Regions from separate parts of the Paenibacillus sp. FSL W7-1088 genome, predicted to be linked through region 2. Evidence: a T-box and tRNA genes for the amino acid it is inferred to sense, from the RefSeq annotation. Region 2 holds a T-box; the other regions hold tRNA genes.
The links. A T-box is a leader RNA that pairs with one kind of tRNA and senses whether it is charged. The one in region 2 lies ahead of MKY42_RS17185 (alanine--tRNA ligase), so its partner is inferred to be a tRNA-Ala.

Region 1: it has a tRNA-Ala gene. The T-box ahead of MKY42_RS17185 (alanine--tRNA ligase) is inferred to sense a tRNA for this amino acid. The anticodon was not compared.
Region 3: it has a tRNA-Ala gene. The T-box ahead of MKY42_RS17185 (alanine--tRNA ligase) is inferred to sense a tRNA for this amino acid. The anticodon was not compared.

What each region holds. Positions count from the first base shown of each region.
Region 1 is NZ_CP150216.1:6,339,655-6,346,790, reverse strand. Features, by position in the region: gene pdaB (polysaccharide deacetylase family sporulation protein PdaB) at 1-559, opposite strand, end outside; gene MKY42_RS28720 (stage II sporulation protein M) at 681-1,298, shown strand; gene MKY42_RS28715 (hypothetical protein) at 1,509-1,739, shown strand; rRNA gene MKY42_RS28710 (16S ribosomal RNA) at 2,243-3,794, shown strand; rRNA gene rrf (5S ribosomal RNA) at 3,901-4,017, shown strand; tRNA gene MKY42_RS28700 (tRNA-Ile) at 4,055-4,131, shown strand; tRNA gene MKY42_RS28695 (tRNA-Ala) at 4,155-4,230, shown strand; rRNA gene MKY42_RS28690 (23S ribosomal RNA) at 4,436-7,136, shown strand, end outside.
Region 2 is NZ_CP150216.1:3,812,758-3,819,893, reverse strand. Features, by position in the region: gene MKY42_RS17190 (helix-turn-helix domain-containing protein) at 86-490, shown strand; T-box leader at 1,102-1,345, shown strand; gene MKY42_RS17185 (alanine--tRNA ligase) at 1,455-3,326, shown strand; gene MKY42_RS17180 (hypothetical protein) at 3,386-3,517, shown strand; gene MKY42_RS17175 (helix-turn-helix domain-containing protein) at 3,747-4,094, shown strand; gene MKY42_RS17170 (antibiotic biosynthesis monooxygenase) at 4,258-4,599, shown strand; gene MKY42_RS17165 (NAD(P)-binding domain-containing protein) at 4,819-5,214, shown strand; gene MKY42_RS17160 (SDR family oxidoreductase) at 5,284-6,156, shown strand; partial or broken gene MKY42_RS17155 (RHS repeat-associated core domain-containing protein) at 6,765-7,007, shown strand.
Region 3 is NZ_CP150216.1:142,006-149,141, forward strand. Features, by position in the region: rRNA gene MKY42_RS00670 (16S ribosomal RNA) at 1-1,024, shown strand, start outside; rRNA gene rrf (5S ribosomal RNA) at 1,127-1,243, shown strand; tRNA gene MKY42_RS00680 (tRNA-Ile) at 1,281-1,357, shown strand; tRNA gene MKY42_RS00685 (tRNA-Ala) at 1,380-1,455, shown strand; rRNA gene MKY42_RS00690 (23S ribosomal RNA) at 1,662-4,587, shown strand; tRNA gene MKY42_RS00695 (tRNA-Ser) at 4,675-4,766, shown strand; tRNA gene MKY42_RS00700 (tRNA-Met) at 4,813-4,889, shown strand; tRNA gene MKY42_RS00705 (tRNA-Val) at 4,899-4,974, shown strand; tRNA gene MKY42_RS00710 (tRNA-Thr) at 4,980-5,055, shown strand; tRNA gene MKY42_RS00715 (tRNA-Asp) at 5,065-5,142, shown strand; tRNA gene MKY42_RS00720 (tRNA-Phe) at 5,164-5,239, shown strand; tRNA gene MKY42_RS00725 (tRNA-Tyr) at 5,249-5,334, shown strand; tRNA gene MKY42_RS00730 (tRNA-Lys) at 5,342-5,414, shown strand; gene MKY42_RS00735 (helix-turn-helix domain-containing protein) at 5,578-6,774, shown strand; gene ugpC (sn-glycerol-3-phosphate ABC transporter ATP-binding protein UgpC) at 6,878-7,136, shown strand, end outside.

The DNA of each region.
Region 1 (7,136 bases), 2.5 Mb from region 2:
CTGGGTTCTTCCAATCCTGCGAATCGGTGTCCCATTGGACTACTTGATAATTCAGACTGTTGGCAACCTGGAGAACACGTTTGTCAAAGTCGCCATTAGGCAGACGCAGCAATTTCGGTTCTTTTCCCGTTAAATCGGTTAAAATGCTATGAGCTGTCGAAATCTCCTTGCGGATCTCCTCTTCAGTTAGACTGCTGTAATTATCATGCTTGTGACCGTGGCTGCCGATTTCGTATCCTGCGTCTTTAATGGCTGTTACAATTTCGGGGTGTGTTTTACTCCAGGGGGAGGACAAGAAGAACGTTGCCTTCTGTACCTTATTATCTTGGAGGACCTTCAGAATAGGCTCTGTCCTTTTATCTCCCCAGCTAATGTCAAAGGTGAGTGCAATAACCTTCTTCTCGGTTGGAACGCTGTATACGGCGGATGGTGCATCCTCCGAGAATACAGAAATATTGCCGCTCTCCAGATAAATAATCCCGATAGCAAAGACGGCAGCAACCAGCACAATCAGGAAACGTTTGATTTTTTTGCCGCTAAATACATAGAACGAGTTCATTTCAATAAGCGCCCCTCTCCCATAAGAAATGCTTGTTTACTCTCCAATGTATGCTCGTACCTCGCAGTTATTCGTATCAGACGTTTGTTTGTCCAACATCTTGGTTTCACAGGAGGATATTATGTTAAAATTCAGTACATTTCTTAGAGCTTTAGGTTCCATTCGTGGTGCATTAATCTGGTCGATCGTATTGTTTGTTGTTGGAATAGGCACGGGATGGGTAAGTACAGGACCACTTGAGGATATATTGTTGAATCAGATCGGGGGACTGAGGGAGGTTAGTGAGCGGCTGGAGCAGGGGAGCAATGTGCAATGGAACTTCTTCCTCTTTATCTTTTTCAATAATGCCATCAAAAGTGTACTCGTAATCTATGCCGGTATTTTCTTTGGCATTCTGCCTGTCGTTTTCCTGCTAATCAATGGCATGGTTATCGGTTTTCTGGTACACACCACAATGAATTATGGGGCCAGCTTCTTTGATATTGTTGTGAAAGGACTACTTCCACATGGCATTATTGAGATTCCGGTAATTATTATCGCTTGTGCATTCGGTCTAAAGTTTGGTGGGTTGGTTCTTAAAAGTCTTGTTCAATTTGGCGGGGAGAAACGAAATACGATTGGCAGACACTGGAGTTCCTTTATGCGCACCACGGTAACTGCATCCTTCTGGATTGTTATTTTGCTTTTTGTTGCTGCGATTATCGAAAGTACACTTACCTACAGCCTCGTTCGTGGATAAATTTGTATGGGATGACATTCATAAATTTTCAGAAAGTTGACCATAACAATAAAACGGGTTTCAGTAGCAAGCACAAAAGGACAAACAAAGATGATCCTGGGTTTGCTACTAAAACCGGCGCTGTCCGATATATAGCCTGAATTAAAAGGGCACGAATATGACACACACTGGGACACGCCATTATCCATATGCAGAAAAAGGAGAACTCTAATGCTGGGTATGCTGTTTAACGAGAAGGAATGCAAGGAATTGGATTATGTATTGCGCAAAGAGCTCGATGAAATGTTGTTCGACTTAAGTGACAACCGTCTCGATCAAGAAATTAAATACGCCATTGCGAGTCGCTACAAGACTGTGTTCCGTATGTATGCACGCTTTGCGCCACCCAAAGAGCTATCCAAATATGCTAGAGGCGGTAAATTAAAAAAATCCAAGCCATAATGTTTTGGTTAGCGGGATACTAAAGTTCAATACTGAAGTTCACCATATAAGAGGTGCGGCCCGTAAGCGCTGTACCTCAGACACCATGAATCAGGAATAGGTAGAATAGGCGGCTTTGAAAAGGGATATGAAGCAATTTGTCGAAAAAGGGTTGACCTTTTTTGTTCAATATGATAAATTAATTTTCGTTCCTTTTTTAAGGAAAAGTTAACCGTAACAAGCGCTGGAATAAAGCGATTGAAAATAAATCGAAAAAAGTGCTTGCAAAGTAAACTTAAACATGATATATTATAAAAGTCGCCGCTGAAAATACGGTGACGAGGAAAATCGAGACAAATTGAATGTTTGATCTTTGAAAACTGAACAACGAGTGAGTAATGATCTTGCTTGCAAGATCGACGCTGAGAAATCGGTACAAGCCTTCGGGCTGTATGATTTCGAAGTAACAATGAGATTTTTAATCTCGTCAGTTTCAAAATGAGCTTATCGCTCTTTTCAATACTTTATTGGAGAGTTTGATCCTGGCTCAGGACGAACGCTGGCGGCATGCCTAATACATGCAAGTCGAGCGGACTTGATGAGAAGCTTGCTTCTCTGATGGTTAGCGGCGGACGGGTGAGTAACACGTAGGCAACCTGCCCTCAAGCTTGGGACAACTACCGGAAACGGTAGCTAATACCGAATAGTTGTTTTCTTCTCCTGAAGGAAACTGGAAAGACGGAGCAATCTGTCACTTGGGGATGGGCCTGCGGCGCATTAGCTAGTTGGTGGGGTAACGGCTCACCAAGGCGACGATGCGTAGCCGACCTGAGAGGGTGATCGGCCACACTGGGACTGAGACACGGCCCAGACTCCTACGGGAGGCAGCAGTAGGGAATCTTCCGCAATGGGCGAAAGCCTGACGGAGCAATGCCGCGTGAGTGATGAAGGTTTTCGGATCGTAAAGCTCTGTTGCCAGGGAAGAACGCTTGGGAGAGTAACTGCTCTCAAGGTGACGGTACCTGAGAAGAAAGCCCCGGCTAACTACGTGCCAGCAGCCGCGGTAATACGTAGGGGGCAAGCGTTGTCCGGAATTATTGGGCGTAAAGCGCGCGCAGGCGGTCATTTAAGTCTGGTGTTTAATCCCGGGGCTCAACCCCGGATCGCACTGGAAACTGGGTGACTTGAGTGCAGAAGAGGAGAGTGGAATTCCACGTGTAGCGGTGAAATGCGTAGATATGTGGAGGAACACCAGTGGCGAAGGCGACTCTCTGGGCTGTAACTGACGCTGAGGCGCGAAAGCGTGGGGAGCAAACAGGATTAGATACCCTGGTAGTCCACGCCGTAAACGATGAGTGCTAGGTGTTAGGGGTTTCGATACCCTTGGTGCCGAAGTTAACACATTAAGCACTCCGCCTGGGGAGTACGGTCGCAAGACTGAAACTCAAAGGAATTGACGGGGACCCGCACAAGCAGTGGAGTATGTGGTTTAATTCGAAGCAACGCGAAGAACCTTACCAGGTCTTGACATCCCTCTGACCGGTACAGAGATGTACCTTTCCTTCGGGACAGAGGAGACAGGTGGTGCATGGTTGTCGTCAGCTCGTGTCGTGAGATGTTGGGTTAAGTCCCGCAACGAGCGCAACCCTTGATCTTAGTTGCCAGCACTTCGGGTGGGCACTCTAAGGTGACTGCCGGTGACAAACCGGAGGAAGGTGGGGATGACGTCAAATCATCATGCCCCTTATGACCTGGGCTACACACGTACTACAATGGCCGGTACAACGGGCTGTGAAGCCGCGAGGTGGAACGAATCCTAAAAAGCCGGTCTCAGTTCGGATTGCAGGCTGCAACTCGCCTGCATGAAGTCGGAATTGCTAGTAATCGCGGATCAGCATGCCGCGGTGAATACGTTCCCGGGTCTTGTACACACCGCCCGTCACACCACGAGAGTTTATAACACCCGAAGTCGGTGGGGTAACCGCAAGGAGCCAGCCGCCGAAGGTGGGATAGATGATTGGGGTGAAGTCGTAACAAGGTAGCCGTATCGGAAGGTGCGGCTGGATCACCTCCTTTCTATGGAGAATCGTTTCCTGTAACGGAAACATTCAAATACAAAATCTAGCCAGGTCGGCTAGTTACTCACTCGTTGCTCAGTTTTGAGAGCTTAAACTCTCAAACGTTTGGTGGCGATAGCGAAGGGGTTCCACACGTTCCCATCCCGAACACGACCGTTAAGCCCTTCAGCGTCGATGGTACTTGGACCGCAGGGTCCTGGGAGAGTAGAACGCCGCCAAGCGTAAACCCATTACGGGTTTCAATATGATATATAATGTGGGCCCTTAGCTCAGTTGGTTAGAGCGCACCTCTGATAAGGGTGAGGCCGGTGGTTCGAGTCCACCAGGGCCCACCATGTATACCTTAAAAATCTAATATGGGGCCATAGCTCAGCTGGGAGAGCGCCTGCCTTGCAAGCAGGAGGTCAGCGGTTCGATCCCGCTTGGCTCCACCAACAAGATTTTACAAGCTTGTTCTTTGAAAACTAGATATCGAAACGAAATTTTGCGATTTAGAACATTCCTTTTTAAGCTGAACTTGTGTTAAAACAAGTTTCAATAAATAGTGAAAACTGCATTGCGATGGTATCGAATGGGAGTGACTTTTGGCTTTGCGTAAGCAAAACAAGGGAAGCGAGCAGTCGAAACCGGAGCAATTATGGTTAAGCTACTAAGAGCACACGGAGGATGCCTAGGCGCTAGGAGCCGATGAAGGACGTGGCGAACAACGAAACTGCCTCGGGGAGCTGTAAGCAAGCTTTGATCCGGGGGTGTCCGAATGGGGAAACCCAGCTGGGGTAATTTCCAGTTACTCATAACTGAATACATAGGTTATGTAGAGGCATACCAGGGGAACTGAAACATCTAAGTACCCTGAGGAAGAGAAAACAATAGTGATTCCGTCAGTAGCGGCGAGCGAACGCGGAGAAGCCCAAACCAGAGAGCTTGCTCTTTGGGGTTGTGGGACATCTCACATGGAGTTACAAAGGAGCCGGTTAAACGAAGAGGTCTGGAAAGGCCCGCCAAAGAAGGTAAAAGCCCTGTAGTTGAAAGTCTGCTCTCTCCGAGATGTATCCCGAGTAGTGCGGGGCACGTGAAACCCCGTATGAATCCGGCAGGACCATCTGCCAAGGCTAAATACTTCCTAGCGACCGATAGTGAAGCAGTACCGTGAGGGAAAGGTGAAAAGCACCCCGGAAGGGGAGTGAAATAGAACCTGAAACCGTGTGCTTACAAAAAGTCAGAGCCCGTTTTAGGGGTGATGGCGTGCCTTTTGTAGAATGAACCGGCGAGTTACGTTCCCGTGCAAGGTTAAGGTGAAGAGCCGGAGCCGCAGCGAAAGCGAGTCTGAATAGGGCGATGTAGTACGTGGACGTAGACCCGAAACCGGGTGATCTACCCCTGTCCAGGGTGAAGGTGCGGTAACACGCACTGGAGGCCCGAACCCACGCACGTTGAAAAGTGCGGGGATGAGGTGGGGGTAGCGGAGAAATTCCAATCGAACTCGGAGATAGCTGGTTCTCCCCGAAATAGCTTTAGGGCTAGCCTCGGAAAACAGAGTCGTGGAGGTAGAGCACTGATTGGGTGCGGGGCCCGCAAGGGTTACCAAGCTCAGTCAAACTCCGAATGCCATAGACTTACTTCCGGGAGTCAGACAGTGAGTGCTAAGATCCATTGTCAAAAGGGAAACAGCCCAGACCATCAGCTAAGGTCCCCAAGTGTGTGTTAAGTGGGAAAGGATGTGGAGTTGCACAGACAACCAGGATGTTGGCTTAGAAGCAGCCACCATTGAAAGAGTGCGTAATAGCTCACTGGTCGAGTGACTCTGCGCCGAAAATGTAACGGGGCTAAACACACCACCGAAGCTATGGCTTGATGCTTGCATCAGGGGTAGGGGAGCGTTGTATAAGGGTTGAAGGTGTACCGTAAGGAGCGCTGGACATTATACAAGTGAGAATGCCGGTATGAGTAACGAAAAGATCAGTGAGAATCTGATCCGCCGAAAGCCTAAGGGTTCCTGAGGAAGGCTCGTCCGCTCAGGGTAAGTCGGGACCTAAGGCGAGGCCGAAAGGCGTAGTCGAAGGACAACAGGTCGAAATTCCTGTACCACCGTAAGCCGTTATGAGCAATGGGGGGACGCAGCAGGGTAGTGACGCGGACTGATGGATGTCCGTCTAAGCAGTGAGGCTGATGTGTAGGCAAATCCGCACATCGTAAGGCTGGACTGTGATGGGGAGCGAAAATTATAGTAGCGAAGGTCATGATCTCACACTGCCAAGAAAAGCCTCTAGCCAGGTGATGGTGCCCGTACCGCAAACCGACACAGGTAGGCGAGAAGAGAATTCTAAGGCGCGCGGAAGAACTCTCGTTAAGGAACTCGGCAAAATGACCCCGTAACTTCGGGAGAAGGGGTGCCCCGGTAGTGTGAATAGCACGAGGGGGCCGCAGTGAAAAGGCCCAAGCGACTGTTTAGCAAAAACACAGGTCTGTGCGAAGCCGTAAGGCGAAGTATACGGGCTGACGCCTGCCCGGTGCTGGAAGGTTAAGGGGAGCGGTTAGGAGCAATCCGAAGCTGTGAACCGAAGCCCCAGTAAACGGCGGCCGTAACTATAACGGTCCTAAGGTAGCGAAATTCCTTGTCAGGTAAATTCTGACCCGCACGAATGGCGTAACGACTTGGGCGCTGTCTCAACGAGAGATCCGGTGAAATTTTAATACCTGTGAAGATGCAGGTTACCCGCGACAAGACGGAAAGACCCCATGGAGCTTTACTGCAGCTTGATATTGAATTTGGGTACGATCTGTACAGGATAGGTGGGAGCCTTTGAAGCGTGAGCGCCAGCTTGCGTGGAGGCACCGTTGGGATACCACCCTGATCGTATCTAGGTTCTAACCTGGTACCGTAATCCGGTGCGGGGACAGTGTCAGGTGGGCAGTTTGACTGGGGCGGTCGCCTCCTAAAGAGTAACGGAGGCGCCCAAAGGTTCCCTCAGAATGGTTGGAAATCATTCGAAGAGTGCAAAGGCATAAGGGAGCTTGACTGCGAGACCTACAAGTCGAGCAGGGACGAAAGTCGGGCTTAGTGATCCGGTGGTACCGCATGGAAGGGCCATCGCTCAACGGATAAAAGCTACCCTGGGGATAACAGGCTTATCTCCCCCAAGAGTCCACATCGACGGGGAGGTTTGGCACCTCGATGTCGGCTCATCGCATCCTGGGGCTGAAGTAGGTCCCAAGGGTTGGGCTGTTCGCCCATTAAAGCGGTACGCGAGCTGGGTTCAGAACGTCGTGAGACAGTTCGGTCCCTATCTGTCGTGGGCGTAGGAAATTTGAGAGGAGCTGTCCTTAGTACGAGAGGACC
Region 2 (7,136 bases):
ATACAGTAATACAAAAAATAAAATGATATAAGTAGGCACTTTAAAGTGTCCTGGGAATTTCATAGAGCACTAGGAGGGAAACTATTTGGTACATTCATCCATAACTAAACAATCTGATATTTCGTTATCCAATTGCGGCTATAGCAAGGTTCTTGACATTATCTCTAACAAGTGGACTGCACTTGTTATATATGCCATGGAAAACGGTAAAATCAGATATGGAGAAATGCTACGGAGAGTTGAAGGGATATCTAAAAAAATGCTTACCCAGACGGTACGCAAGCTGGAACGTGATGGATTGGTCCAACGACACATTACGCCTACAGTACCTCCAAGTGTGGAATATTCTCTAACAACATTAGGGGAAACATTGCTCAAACCGATGAAAGAGTTAAGGCAGTGGGGAAGAGAAAATTTCACTCGAGTTGTAGAGGCGAGGGTTAAGTATGACGTTGCTTATACTACTGGTTCAAGTGAAGCCGACAGATAAATTGATGGACTTTACAGTACTTGAAGTATCACGTTGTAGTAGCGTAGTTTTGGATATCCGCTAGACCTTGGAAGACTCATTGAAGAGGCTGAAAACGGACTATTTCAATTTGCCTAACGAGCACCGCATTATCCGGCCATGCCGAGATTCTTGAAGGGGAGCTGCCATTTGGGCCGAAGATTACCCCGTAGATGATTACTGTCGAGGGACAAGAACATGATCCCATTGAAGTCGCTATTTTAGCGGCTTTTTATTTTATCGGTAGAAGTTCTTGTCCCAAGCCAAGGACAAGAACTTCTACCGATTGCCGATTAGATGAATATCTACACATTGAGTGAATACGCATAAACTTAGGAATTCTTGGAACAAATTTTATGGGTGGATTCTTGCTCGTAAGCTCGCCGCCGCAGTCCACCTCGTAAAGGTGGCGGACTCGCGGGGGGCCCGATGCATAATAAAAATCAAATATATTAATCTACACTGTCCAAAAGGATGCAAAGCAACAGAAGTGCCAATGCAGATGAAGAATAAACAAACGTATAACATATAAAAATGTGGGATTGATTTGACGAAGTAAGTTGAGTGTGATAGCATTTGGTTTAATTTAAAACGAAAAGGCTATGATGAGAAATAGTAAGTATTAGGGATTTCACAGAGAGAAGATGGTTGGTGCGAATCTTCATTGAACTAATAGTGAAGCAGTCTCGGAGCTGTGAACCGAACAGAGGAATCTCAGTAGGCTTCAACGGAGTTCCACCGTTATTCAGGAAACAATATCGGAGATATCCCGTATTGATTGAGTGCAGAGAAATCTGAATTTAGGTGGTACCACGGACATAATCGTTCGCCCTAAGTTGACATGTAATATGTCAGCTTAGGGCTTTTTTGTTTTATTCTTTTTCGTTTAAACATATGTAAAAACATTTTCCAAGAATAAATAATAATTAAAATGGAGGCATTGAGCATGGTTAAAATGACACCAGATGAGTTAAGAAAATCATACATTGACTTTATGAAAGGAATAGGGGCAAGCCAAGTACCCTCTTCTAGCTTGTTACCAGAAAATGATCCCTCAACGCTTTTTACGGGAAGTGGAATGCAACCTATGGTTCCATATTTATTGGGGGAAAAGCATCCAATAGGCAATGACATTGCTAATATTCAGAAGTGTTTAAGGACAGGCGATATTGATGAAGTAGGAGATACGTCGCATCTGACATTTTTTGAAATGGTAGGTCGATGGGAGTTTAAAGCAAATGAAGATCACTATAAGAAAAAGCAAATCGATGCCGTTTGGAATTGGCATATTAAAGAATTAGGAATTGATCCTGACAGACTATATATCAGTGTTTTTATAGGAAGTGATGATTTGAATATACAGAAAGATACGGAAACCATTCAAATCTGGTCAGAAAAATTTAAATCAGTAGGTATAGAACCTATCGTTGAAGATAATCCGTATCAATATGGGGTATCTAGAGGTGGGAAAATATTCTTATATGATGAAAAAGAAAATTGGTGGAGCCGATCCGGAAGTCCATTGAATATGCCTGTTGGTGAACCCGGTGGGCCTGATAGTGAAATGTTCTACGATCTTGAGCCAGACGGTGATTCACTGGATCATCCTGCTTCTGAAAGCGAGAGGTTTTTAGAAATTGGGAACAACGTATTTATGTGTTACAAAAAAGAAGACACAGGATTTGTAAAAATGAAAAATCCCAATATTGATTATGGAGGCGGATTAGAAAGGGTTGCAACAGCCCTTAATGGTGACAAGGATATTTATAATACGGCTTTCTTCCTTAATCCCAAGAAAAAATTGATGGAGTTAAGTGGTAAACAATATACTGACGATTTAAAGTCGTTTAGAATCATACTTGATCATGTGAGAGCGGCTACTTTTCTAATTAATGATGGTGCGGAGCCAGCTAATAGTGATGCAGGGTATATAACAAGAAGGTTATTAAGAAGGGCGATTCGTGCAGGTAAAAAAATAGGTATACACGGAAGTTTTGTGGGTGAGTTGTCTGAAGTTTATATCGATGAAGCAACAGCTTATGAAGATTTGATCGGTAATAAAAAGAAAGTTATCGAAATAGTAAATAAGGAAGAAAATCTTTTCTATAGAACTTTACAGCAAGGAGAATTTGAAATACAAAAACATCTTAAGAATAAGGGTAAAGTTACAGGTGCAGATGCCTTTTATTTTTACGAAACATATGGGTTTCCCTTGGAGTTGACGGAAGAGTTTCTAACTGAAAGTGGATATAGGATGGAGGACAAGGCGTCTTATATAGAGGCGGCAAACAAACATGCTGAAAAGAGCAGAACTGCTTCTGTGGGTAAATTTAAAGGTGGACTCGCTGAACATTCAACAGAAACGACAGCCCTGCACACGGTATCTCATTTATTACTTGCTGGTTTAAGGGAAGTTTTAGGTGATCATGTTCATCAACAAGGAAGTAATATTACTTCAGAACGATTACGGTTTGACTTCAACCATGATGAAAAACTTACGCCAGAGCAAATAGCTGAGGTGGAAAAGTATGTGAATGATGCGATTTCATCAAAAGCAGTTACCTATATTTCAGAGCTGTCTAAAATTGAAGCGAAAGAAAGTAATGTTGAAGGGAATTTTTGGGATAAATATCCGGATATCGTTAAGGTGTATACAATCAAAGATAACGAAGGGAAAGTTTGGAGTCGAGAAGTATGTGGAGGACCTCATGTAGAAGATACAACAAACTTAGGAAAGTTCAGTATTAAAAAAGAACAATCTTCTGCTGCTGGAGTTAGAAGGATTAAAGGAGTAATTAATAAAAACGCGGAACAATAGCTGATGTTTTAGGATTACCATTTGTAACAACGTTATGAGTTGCCGGGAATCCAGGATGAATGATAAAGCCGGCACTCGAAGAGGGTTTGACATCGCTTGGCCTTTCCGTTGGCGGTACCGGAGAACAGTATTCAAAGAAAAAGAGCTGGAGCAAGCCCCTGACTGAACTGGATTTATCCATTCCTAGTTAAGGTACCCGTCCAGCTCTTTTTTTCGCATTTGAATCTTGAATAAGGATAAACAACTCAGGCATTTTGAGCAATCATTTCCCGTTAGTTTAATCGTCTTGAAAATTATCTGATTTAAACAGACCATGTAATAGCATTGATAAAAACAGACAGAATATATGGCAAGGGAGGTGGATTTAATCAACACATATACTATAATAATGGAAATAAAATAAGGGATGGTGTTTCTCAATTGAAAACTTTTTATTGTGATCTGGAAATAACCTTAGATGTCATTGGCGGAAAGTGGAGACCTCTTATACTGTATTACTTAATAAAAGGTCCTAAACGGACCGGTGAATTGAAAAGGCTCATTCCATCAATTTCTCAGAAAATGTTAGTACAGTCATTGCGGGAGTTGGAGAGTCATAATTTGATTATAAGAAAAATGTACAATCAGGTACCACCAAAAGTGGAATATGCAATATCAGAAATGGGTATGTCACTTGAACCCACTTTGCGAGCTCTTTGTAATTGGGGTCAGGATTATGCAGAGAAGACATGGAACAAGGATGAATATCGGAGATTAAATGTAGAATAGAGTAATTTAAAAAATCAATTTATGCTGCATTTTATCACAATTATCACTTTTTGGTTACTATATAACCAAAAAGTACGTACTATTTTAAAAGTGATACATAGTACATAATGAGACTTGTGACCATGAAGAAAATAAAAAAATTAATAGGAGGAGTGTTCTAACAATGTCAACAAACAGCAGTCAAATAATTCTCAATATACGTTTTAAAATTAAGCCTGGTAAGAAAGAAGCTTTCCGTGAAAGTCTATTTGCAATGATTAGCAACTTCAAGAGTGAACCTACCTTTGTCAATGCGATCGTCTCCGATGATCTTGATCATTCTGATGATCTTGTCATCTATGAGATCTGGCAGGGTACAAGAGAAAGTTGGATTCGACACGAACTTAATAAACCTTATCGTGCTGAGTATGAAGGTGCACTTACCAACCTAATTGATGATAGAATCGTAAGCTGGCTTGAACCAGTCGGTGAATGGGGAAGTACACTGACGAATGTAAGACGGTAAGTTTCTTAAAGGTAAGGATTATCACTTGCAATCCATTCTGTAGCCTCCAAATTAGAATTTTACAAATCATCTCTGAATATTTCACCGTGAAACAAGAGTCGCTCGATCTACTGCCAAACTTAATCAATGGAAGAGTTCTTGCTAGCTTCACGATAAAAGATGATGTGGACGATATGATAACCTTTTTTTTGATCATAATGTAACTTATATAGTTACATTATGATCAACTTACCTTGCCGTGGTCCCGAAACGCTCTCAGAGCTGGTAAGCTCGCTCGGTACTGGCGCAAAATCTGGAACACCTTTAGAAGCAGCTGAGCAGGACTTTGTAATTTTGAGCGTAATGTGGCCGCAAATGCCTATTGCTTTGTCCATGGTTCCTGACTGGACAGGCCGTGTTCTTATTGATGCTACCAACCGTTTTGAAAATATGGAACCTTTGGTTGGTGAATTATCAGGAAAGAATTCGAGTGAAATCGTAGCGCAATATGCTCCGGGTGCTCGGGTAATCAAAGCTTTTAACAGTGTTCCGATGGAATGGATTAAGAATTACACGGAAGAGAAGCCGAAGACTAGGACTTTTAGTCAATCATATGGTCATAAAACAAGTGAATGATCCGGAAGTCGTGATTGGTTTCTAGTTATAAGATAAAAGCATTAATAAAAGTACAAAGGGGTTATTCATATGGGTAAAATACTTATTACTGGAGCAACAGGTAATCTCGGCAGCAGGACACTAGAGCTTCTTCTTAAAAAAGTTCCGTCAAATCAGGTCGCTGTATTGGTACGTGATCCGGAATCCGAAAAAATGAAAAAGTTTGTTAACGAAGGTATAGAAGCTCACCAGGGCGACTATTTTGATTATAACTCACTTCTGCGAGCTTTTAATGGTGTTGAAAAAGTTATGCTTATTTCCGCGCAAGCATTTACCGACCGCAATACGCAACATTTCAATGTCATCGCAGCTGCAAAACAGGCTGGTGTCAAACAAGTGATTTTCACGTCGATCATACGAAGAGAAAATTCAAATCTTATTGTGCCCGAAGTATCGATGTCAGACTTATTTGCTGAACAAACGCTTAAAGCATCCGGATTAGATTATACCATTTTGCGGAATCCACCGTATCTTGAAGTCATGACTTCGTATTTCGGAGATGCGCTTAAAGTTGGCGTGCGAGTACCCGCGGGTTCCGGTAAAGTAGCCGCTGCATCTCTGGACGATTTGGCGGCAGCCAACGTAGCCGTTCTCACTCAAAACGGGCACGAAAATAAGTCATATACTTTAAGTGGTAGCGAGGGAGGCTCTTTTGCGGACATTGCTGAGGCCCTCTCGGAGATTAATGAGATAAATATTCCTTATGAGGCAATTAGCGAAAAAGAATATATAGATACCATGGTAGCGAATGGCTTGCCTGTTCTTATGACTGATTTCGTATTAGGTTGGGTGCGAGCAATCAACACTGGAGAATTCTCGGAGACGTCTGGAGATCTTGAACGTCTGATTGGCCGAAAACCAATAACGTATAAAGAATTCTTTAAAATCAAATCGCCTTTCTAAAATTGAAGATTGAAAGCTGGCATGTTACTAACTTAATTCTATGAAAAGTTTAGAGTTATTTGCAAGGAAGACATACTATGGGCCGCAAAGGCAAAGTACCATCAGAATCGCTTCTGTGATCCTCAAGAGGTTCTCGATGTGAAGTTCACGACTTTTGACTACAAGCTCGCCATAGGCGATGTATTGGTCAGAGTTACAAGGAGCACATTTCCAGCTAATCGCCGCAAAGTACTCCGAACCTTCAATTAACTCCTCAACGCGATGGTCCAAACTGTTGAATATAAGATACTTCAATAATCTGTTGAAGTTTTTATGATGAGAAAAATTTTTTAGCCGCTAATCCATAAATATGTGGATTAGCGGTTCTTTGCTATTCTTCAAGAGTAAAGGATATCTGTCGCGGGATAAGAACATTGTTCCATTGCCGAAATGGATAAGAACATTGTGTCATTTCGGATTAGGTAGTTATCTAAATAGCAGCATGATGGAGTTCACTTGGCTAGAAAAAAACACATGGATTTAAGAATTCGCGTGAATAACGATTTTTTTGTATCAGGAATTAGGTTTCTTTCGATCAAAGGTAAAGACTATACAAGTCATCAGGTGATGTTGTGAAAACGGGGATTAGTGGTCAACGGTTAAATAAAAATGGTACATTCCCACGAGCAAATAGCCAAGTGAATAAATGGAATAAAGATGCAGGAAGTATAACATTCGAAGCAAAAGTGGTGAAAACTAACATGCGTAACAGACAGGAAGCCCTCGATTGGGAGAAAGCGAATGCTATGAGTCTATTGAAAAAAGGCAATTCAATGAGTAGACATCTACAACCACGTCCATGGGAAAAATAGAGGGAGATGAGTGTATTGTATCTAAAAGCAATTGATCTAGATTTCCCTTATATAATTGATGATGAAAATGTCGAATCAACTGCGACAAAAAAGGATTAAAAGTTAAATTGGAAATGGAAACGGAAACGG
Region 3 (7,136 bases), 3.6 Mb from region 2:
CAGCAGCCGCGGTAATACGTAGGGGGCAAGCGTTGTCCGGAATTATTGGGCGTAAAGCGCGCGCAGGCGGTCATTTAAGTCTGGTGTTTAATCCCGGGGCTCAACCCCGGATCGCACTGGAAACTGGGTGACTTGAGTGCAGAAGAGGAGAGTGGAATTCCACGTGTAGCGGTGAAATGCGTAGATATGTGGAGGAACACCAGTGGCGAAGGCGACTCTCTGGGCTGTAACTGACGCTGAGGCGCGAAAGCGTGGGGAGCAAACAGGATTAGATACCCTGGTAGTCCACGCCGTAAACGATGAGTGCTAGGTGTTAGGGGTTTCGATACCCTTGGTGCCGAAGTTAACACATTAAGCACTCCGCCTGGGGAGTACGGTCGCAAGACTGAAACTCAAAGGAATTGACGGGGACCCGCACAAGCAGTGGAGTATGTGGTTTAATTCGAAGCAACGCGAAGAACCTTACCAGGTCTTGACATCCCTCTGACCGGTACAGAGATGTACCTTTCCTTCGGGACAGAGGAGACAGGTGGTGCATGGTTGTCGTCAGCTCGTGTCGTGAGATGTTGGGTTAAGTCCCGCAACGAGCGCAACCCTTGATCTTAGTTGCCAGCACTTCGGGTGGGCACTCTAAGGTGACTGCCGGTGACAAACCGGAGGAAGGTGGGGATGACGTCAAATCATCATGCCCCTTATGACCTGGGCTACACACGTACTACAATGGCCGGTACAACGGGCTGTGAAGCCGCGAGGTGGAACGAATCCTAAAAAGCCGGTCTCAGTTCGGATTGCAGGCTGCAACTCGCCTGCATGAAGTCGGAATTGCTAGTAATCGCGGATCAGCATGCCGCGGTGAATACGTTCCCGGGTCTTGTACACACCGCCCGTCACACCACGAGAGTTTATAACACCCGAAGTCGGTGGGGTAACCGCAAGGAGCCAGCCGCCGAAGGTGGGATAGATGATTGGGGTGAAGTCGTAACAAGGTAGCCGTATCGGAAGGTGCGGCTGGATCACCTCCTTTCTATGGAGAATCGTTTCCTGTAACGGAAACATTCAAATACGCAGCTTAGCTGCAAAAATTACTCACTCGTTGCTCAGTTTTGAGAGCTCAAACTCTCAAACGTTTGGTGGCGATAGCGAAGGGGTTCCACACGTTCCCATCCCGAACACGACCGTTAAGCCCTTCAGCGTCAATGGTACTTGGACCGCAGGGTCCTGGGAGAGTAGAACGCCGCCAAGCGTAAACCCATTACGGGTTTCAATATGATATATAATGTGGGCCCTTAGCTCAGTTGGTTAGAGCGCACCTCTGATAAGGGTGAGGCCGGTGGTTCGAGTCCACCAGGGCCCACCATGTATACCTTAAAATCTAATATGGGGCCATAGCTCAGCTGGGAGAGCGCCTGCCTTGCAAGCAGGAGGTCAGCGGTTCGATCCCGCTTGGCTCCACCAACAAGATTTTACAAGCTTGTTCTTTGAAAACTAGATATCGAAACGAAATTTTGCGATTTAGAACATTCCTTTTTAAGCTGAACTTGTGTTAAAACAAGTTTCAATAAAAACGGTAGATTGCATGAGCGAGTGATCGAAATGGAGCGACTTTTGGCTTTGGACGTAGTCCAAAACAAGCGGAGCGACAGCTCGAACACGAGCGGAATGGTTAAGCTACTAAGAGCACACGGAGGATGCCTAGGCGCTAGGAGCCGATGAAGGACGTGGCGAACAACGAAACTGCCTCGGGGAGCTGTAAGCAAGCTTTGATCCGGGGGTGTCCGAATGGGGAAACCCAGCTGGGGTAATTTCCAGTTACTCATAACTGAATACATAGGTTATGTAGAGGCATACCAGGGGAACTGAAACATCTAAGTACCCTGAGGAAGAGAAAACAATAGTGATTCCGTCAGTAGCGGCGAGCGAACGCGGAGAAGCCCAAACCAGAGAGCTTGCTCTCTGGGGTTGTGGGACATCTCACATGGAGTTACAAAGGAGCCGGTTAAACGAAGAGGTCTGGAAAGGCCCGCCAAAGAAGGTAAAAGCCCTGTAGTTGAAAGTTGGCTCTCTCCGAGATGTATCCCGAGTAGTGCGGGGCACGTGAAACCCCGTATGAATCCGGCAGGACCATCTGCCAAGGCTAAATACTTCCTAGCGACCGATAGTGAAGCAGTACCGTGAGGGAAAGGTGAAAAGCACCCCGGAAGGGGAGTGAAATAGAACCTGAAACCGTGTGCTTACAAAAAGTCAGAGCCCGTTTTAGGGGTGATGGCGTGCCTTTTGTAGAATGAACCGGCGAGTTACGTTCCCGTGCAAGGTTAAGGTGAAGAGCCGGAGCCGCAGCGAAAGCGAGTCTGAATAGGGCGATGTAGTACGTGGACGTAGACCCGAAACCGGGTGATCTACCCCTGTCCAGGGTGAAGGTGCGGTAACACGCACTGGAGGCCCGAACCCACGCACGTTGAAAAGTGCGGGGATGAGGTGGGGGTAGCGGAGAAATTCCAATCGAACTCGGAGATAGCTGGTTCTCCCCGAAATAGCTTTAGGGCTAGCCTCGGAAAACAGAGTCGTGGAGGTAGAGCACTGATTGGGTGCGGGGCCCGCAAGGGTTACCAAGCTCAGTCAAACTCCGAATGCCATAGACTTACTTCCGGGAGTCAGACAGTGAGTGCTAAGATCCATTGTCAAAAGGGAAACAGCCCAGACCATCAGCTAAGGTCCCCAAGTGTGTGTTAAGTGGGAAAGGATGTGGAGTTGCACAGACAACCAGGATGTTGGCTTAGAAGCAGCCACCATTGAAAGAGTGCGTAATAGCTCACTGGTCGAGTGACTCTGCGCCGAAAATGTAACGGGGCTAAACACACCACCGAAGCTATGGCTTGATGCTTGCATCAGGGGTAGGGGAGCGTTGTATAAGGGTTGAAGGTGTACCGTAAGGAGCGCTGGACATTATACAAGTGAGAATGCCGGTATGAGTAACGAAAAGATCAGTGAGAATCTGATCCGCCGAAAGCCTAAGGGTTCCTGAGGAAGGCTCGTCCGCTCAGGGTAAGTCGGGACCTAAGGCGAGGCCGAAAGGCGTAGTCGAAGGACAACAGGTCGAAATTCCTGTACCACCGTAAGCCGTTATGAGCAATGGGGGGACGCAGCAGGGTAGTGACGCGGACTGATGGATGTCCGTCTAAGCAGTGAGGCTGATGTGTAGGCAAATCCGCACATCGTTAAGGCTGGACTGTGATGGGGAGCGAAAATTATAGTAGCGAAGGTCATGATCTCACACTGCCAAGAAAAGCCTCTAGCCAGGTGATGGTGCCCGTACCGCAAACCGACACAGGTAGGCGAGAAGAGAATTCTAAGGCGCGCGGAAGAACTCTCGTTAAGGAACTCGGCAAAATGACCCCGTAACTTCGGGAGAAGGGGTGCCCCGGTAGTGTGAATAGCACGAGGGGGCCGCAGTGAAAAGGCCCAAGCGACTGTTTAGCAAAAACACAGGTCTGTGCGAAGCCGTAAGGCGAAGTATACGGGCTGACGCCTGCCCGGTGCTGGAAGGTTAAGGGGAGCGGTTAGGAGCAATCCGAAGCTGTGAACCGAAGCCCCAGTAAACGGCGGCCGTAACTATAACGGTCCTAAGGTAGCGAAATTCCTTGTCAGGTAAATTCTGACCCGCACGAATGGCGTAACGACTTGGGCGCTGTCTCAACGAGAGATCCGGTGAAATTTTAATACCTGTGAAGATGCAGGTTACCCGCGACAAGACGGAAAGACCCCATGGAGCTTTACTGCAGCTTGATATTGAATTTGGGTACGATCTGTACAGGATAGGTGGGAGCCTTTGAAGCGTGAGCGCCAGCTTGCGTGGAGGCACCGTTGGGATACCACCCTGATCGTATCTAGGTTCTAACCTGGTACCGTAATCCGGTGCGGGGACAGTGTCAGGTGGGCAGTTTGACTGGGGCGGTCGCCTCCTAAAGAGTAACGGAGGCGCCCAAAGGTTCCCTCAGAATGGTTGGAAATCATTCGAAGAGTGCAAAGGCATAAGGGAGCTTGACTGCGAGACCTACAAGTCGAGCAGGGACGAAAGTCGGGCTTAGTGATCCGGTGGTACCGCATGGAAGGGCCATCGCTCAACGGATAAAAGCTACCCTGGGGATAACAGGCTTATCTCCCCCAAGAGTCCACATCGACGGGGAGGTTTGGCACCTCGATGTCGGCTCATCGCATCCTGGGGCTGAAGTAGGTCCCAAGGGTTGGGCTGTTCGCCCATTAAAGCGGTACGCGAGCTGGGTTCAGAACGTCGTGAGACAGTTCGGTCCCTATCTGTCGTGGGCGTAGGAAATTTGAGAGGAGCTGTCCTTAGTACGAGAGGACCGGGATGGACGTACCGCTGGTGTACCAGTTGTTCCGCCAGGAGCACCGCTGGGTAGCTATGTACGGAAGGGATAAGCGCTGAAAGCATCTAAGCGTGAAGCCCCCCTCAAGATGAGATTTCCCAGTATGTAAGACCCCTTGAAGACGACGAGGTAGATAGGCTGGGGGTGGAAGTGCAGCAATGCATGGAGCTGACCAGTACTAATCGGTCGAGGGCTTATCCAAGATATGCAGGTTATACATCGCAAAGTTCGTTTCGGATCTAGTTTTCAGGGAGCAATCCTTGTAAGCATTGTTCATGATTGTCTATTTGGAGAGATACCCAAGTGGCTATAAGGGGACCCTCTGCTAAGGGGTTAGACTGCGTAAGCGGTGCGAGGGTTCGAATCCCTCTCTCTCCGCCATCTTTACCTAAGATGGACAAGCAATCAAGATCAATATTATTAATATGGCGGTGTAGCTCAGCTGGCTAGAGCGTACGGTTCATACCCGTGAGGTCGGGGGTTCGATCCCCTCCGCCGCTACCATATTACCCAGGAGGCTTAGCTCAGCTGGGAGAGCATCTGCCTTACAAGCAGAGGGTCGGGGGTTCGATCCCCTCAGCCTCCACCATATACGCCGGTGTAGCTCAACTGGTAGAGCAACTGACTTGTAATCAGTAGGTTGGGGGTTCAAGTCCTCTCGCCGGCACCATTAATGCCTGGAACCGTGGTGTAGTTGGCCTAACATGCCTGCCTGTCACGCAGGAGATCGCGGGTTCGAATCCCGTCGGTTCCGCCATTAATCTAAAAAATTAAATAAGGCTCGGTAGCTCAGTCGGTAGAGCAGAGGACTGAAAATCCTCGTGTCGGCGGTTCGATTCCGTCCCGAGCCACCATGTAATCCTGGAGGATTAGCGAAGTGGCCAAACGCATCAGACTGTAAATCTGCTCCCGTACGGGTTCGGTGGTTCGAATCCATCATCCTCCACCAGTTTTTCGAGTCATTAGCTCAGTTGGTAGAGCACCTGACTTTTAATCAGGGTGTCGAAGGTTCGAGCCCTTCATGACTCATCTTTTAAGAAAGAGTGATTGATCATTAATTTGATCAATCACTTTTTTTTGTTATAGATAAATAAATTATTAATGTGGAAACCTATGATAACGACTGAAAAAGGCGATGCTGCGCAAGATATGATAAAATAATAGAAAAAAGCAGAGTGGTGGCGTTCATTATATGAAGCTCATACCTGATCTAAAACAACAAATTGAAGCAATTATAGGTACTACATTGGACGAATCCGTGATAACTATAGAAGAATGGAATCAATATGGATCAAGCTCAACTCACCGTAGAACGGTCCCAGTGGCTCATAATACTCTTACAAAAGAAGCCGAAGGTTTCATGCAGGATGATGAGATGATGGATGGTTTGGATACGGATGTAAGCAGTTGGTGTATAGGAGACCGTATCTATTTTAAAGTTGGGATGAACGAGAAAGAAGGTACTGTTTTATATTGGGCATGCTCTGTTAATGCCGTTACGCTGGAAGTACAGCGTTTAATTGAACTTCTCATTAGTAGTCATAGGGAAGCGCTAGATGAAGAACAGCCAGTGATTTATGAAAACGATAGAGAACAACAGCTTGCTGAATTGGGACAATGGCTTCGGAAGCAGATCGAGCAAAAAGTCCAGCAGGAACCCATTCCGGATCATTATTCGCTGGATGGAGAATTGAACACAGAGAAAATCCCATTTTTGCTGCAATGTGAGACACCTGATGCTCATCGCATACGTTCGAAGGAATTGAATAAGTTGCTCGAAAGTTACTTCGGAGAAGAAATTATACTGATTCCTGTAGGAGAGCAGGAGTGGGTTTTTCTAGGTGATGAACAGATTGTCACTGGCGAAGCTGAAGAGGATACAACAGAAGCCAGAAAGGACTTATTGAATGCCTTTTGTCAGGGGCTCTATGAATTGGTTGCCAGCGAGTGGGCGGGTGTGTTTCATTTGTCTGCATCCTTACCGTGTATCCCTGCAAAGCAGCTATCTCCTGTCACGGCACTTCTTCAAGAGAGTGTTCACTTGGGCAGGGCTTTCCATGTCGCACAACACATCCATCTCCCTTGGGATCTGCAACTCGAACGTTTGGTAGATAGCATTCCTGTGCAACAGCGTCTTCGTTTTATACAGGAAACGGGCAGAGGCACTGTGTTATTTAATGATAGTGAGGCACTGGCTACGCTGGAGACCTTCTTCAATCTCGATTGTAATGTCAGCGAGACGGCCAAGCGACTCTTCATTCATCGAAATACCTTGGTATATCGTTTGGATAAGATCAAACAGGAGATCGGATATGATGTCAGAAACTTCGAAAGTGCTGTTCTGGTGCGACTTTTATTGCTTATGTACAAAGTGACGAAAAAGCTTTGATATTTTTGTGCAGTTTGCGAATAGTCAAACATCATGTAAATGGGTTAATATAAAACTACAAAATGTATTCGATTACAAAATGATCTCTGAGGAGGCAACAATCATGGCTGGTGTACGTTTAGAGCATATTTTCAAAAAATACCCGGGTTCTGATAAAGCAACAGTAGTTGATATTAACCTGGACATTAAAGATAAAGAGTTTCTGGTACTGGTAGGTCCGTCCGGTTGTGGTAAATCAACAACACTGCGTATGATCGCAGGCCTTGAGGAAATTTCTGAAGGTAAACTCTATATCGGTGACCGTGTCGTTAATGACGTTGCTCCTAAAGACCGCGATATCGCGATGGTATTCCAATCCTATG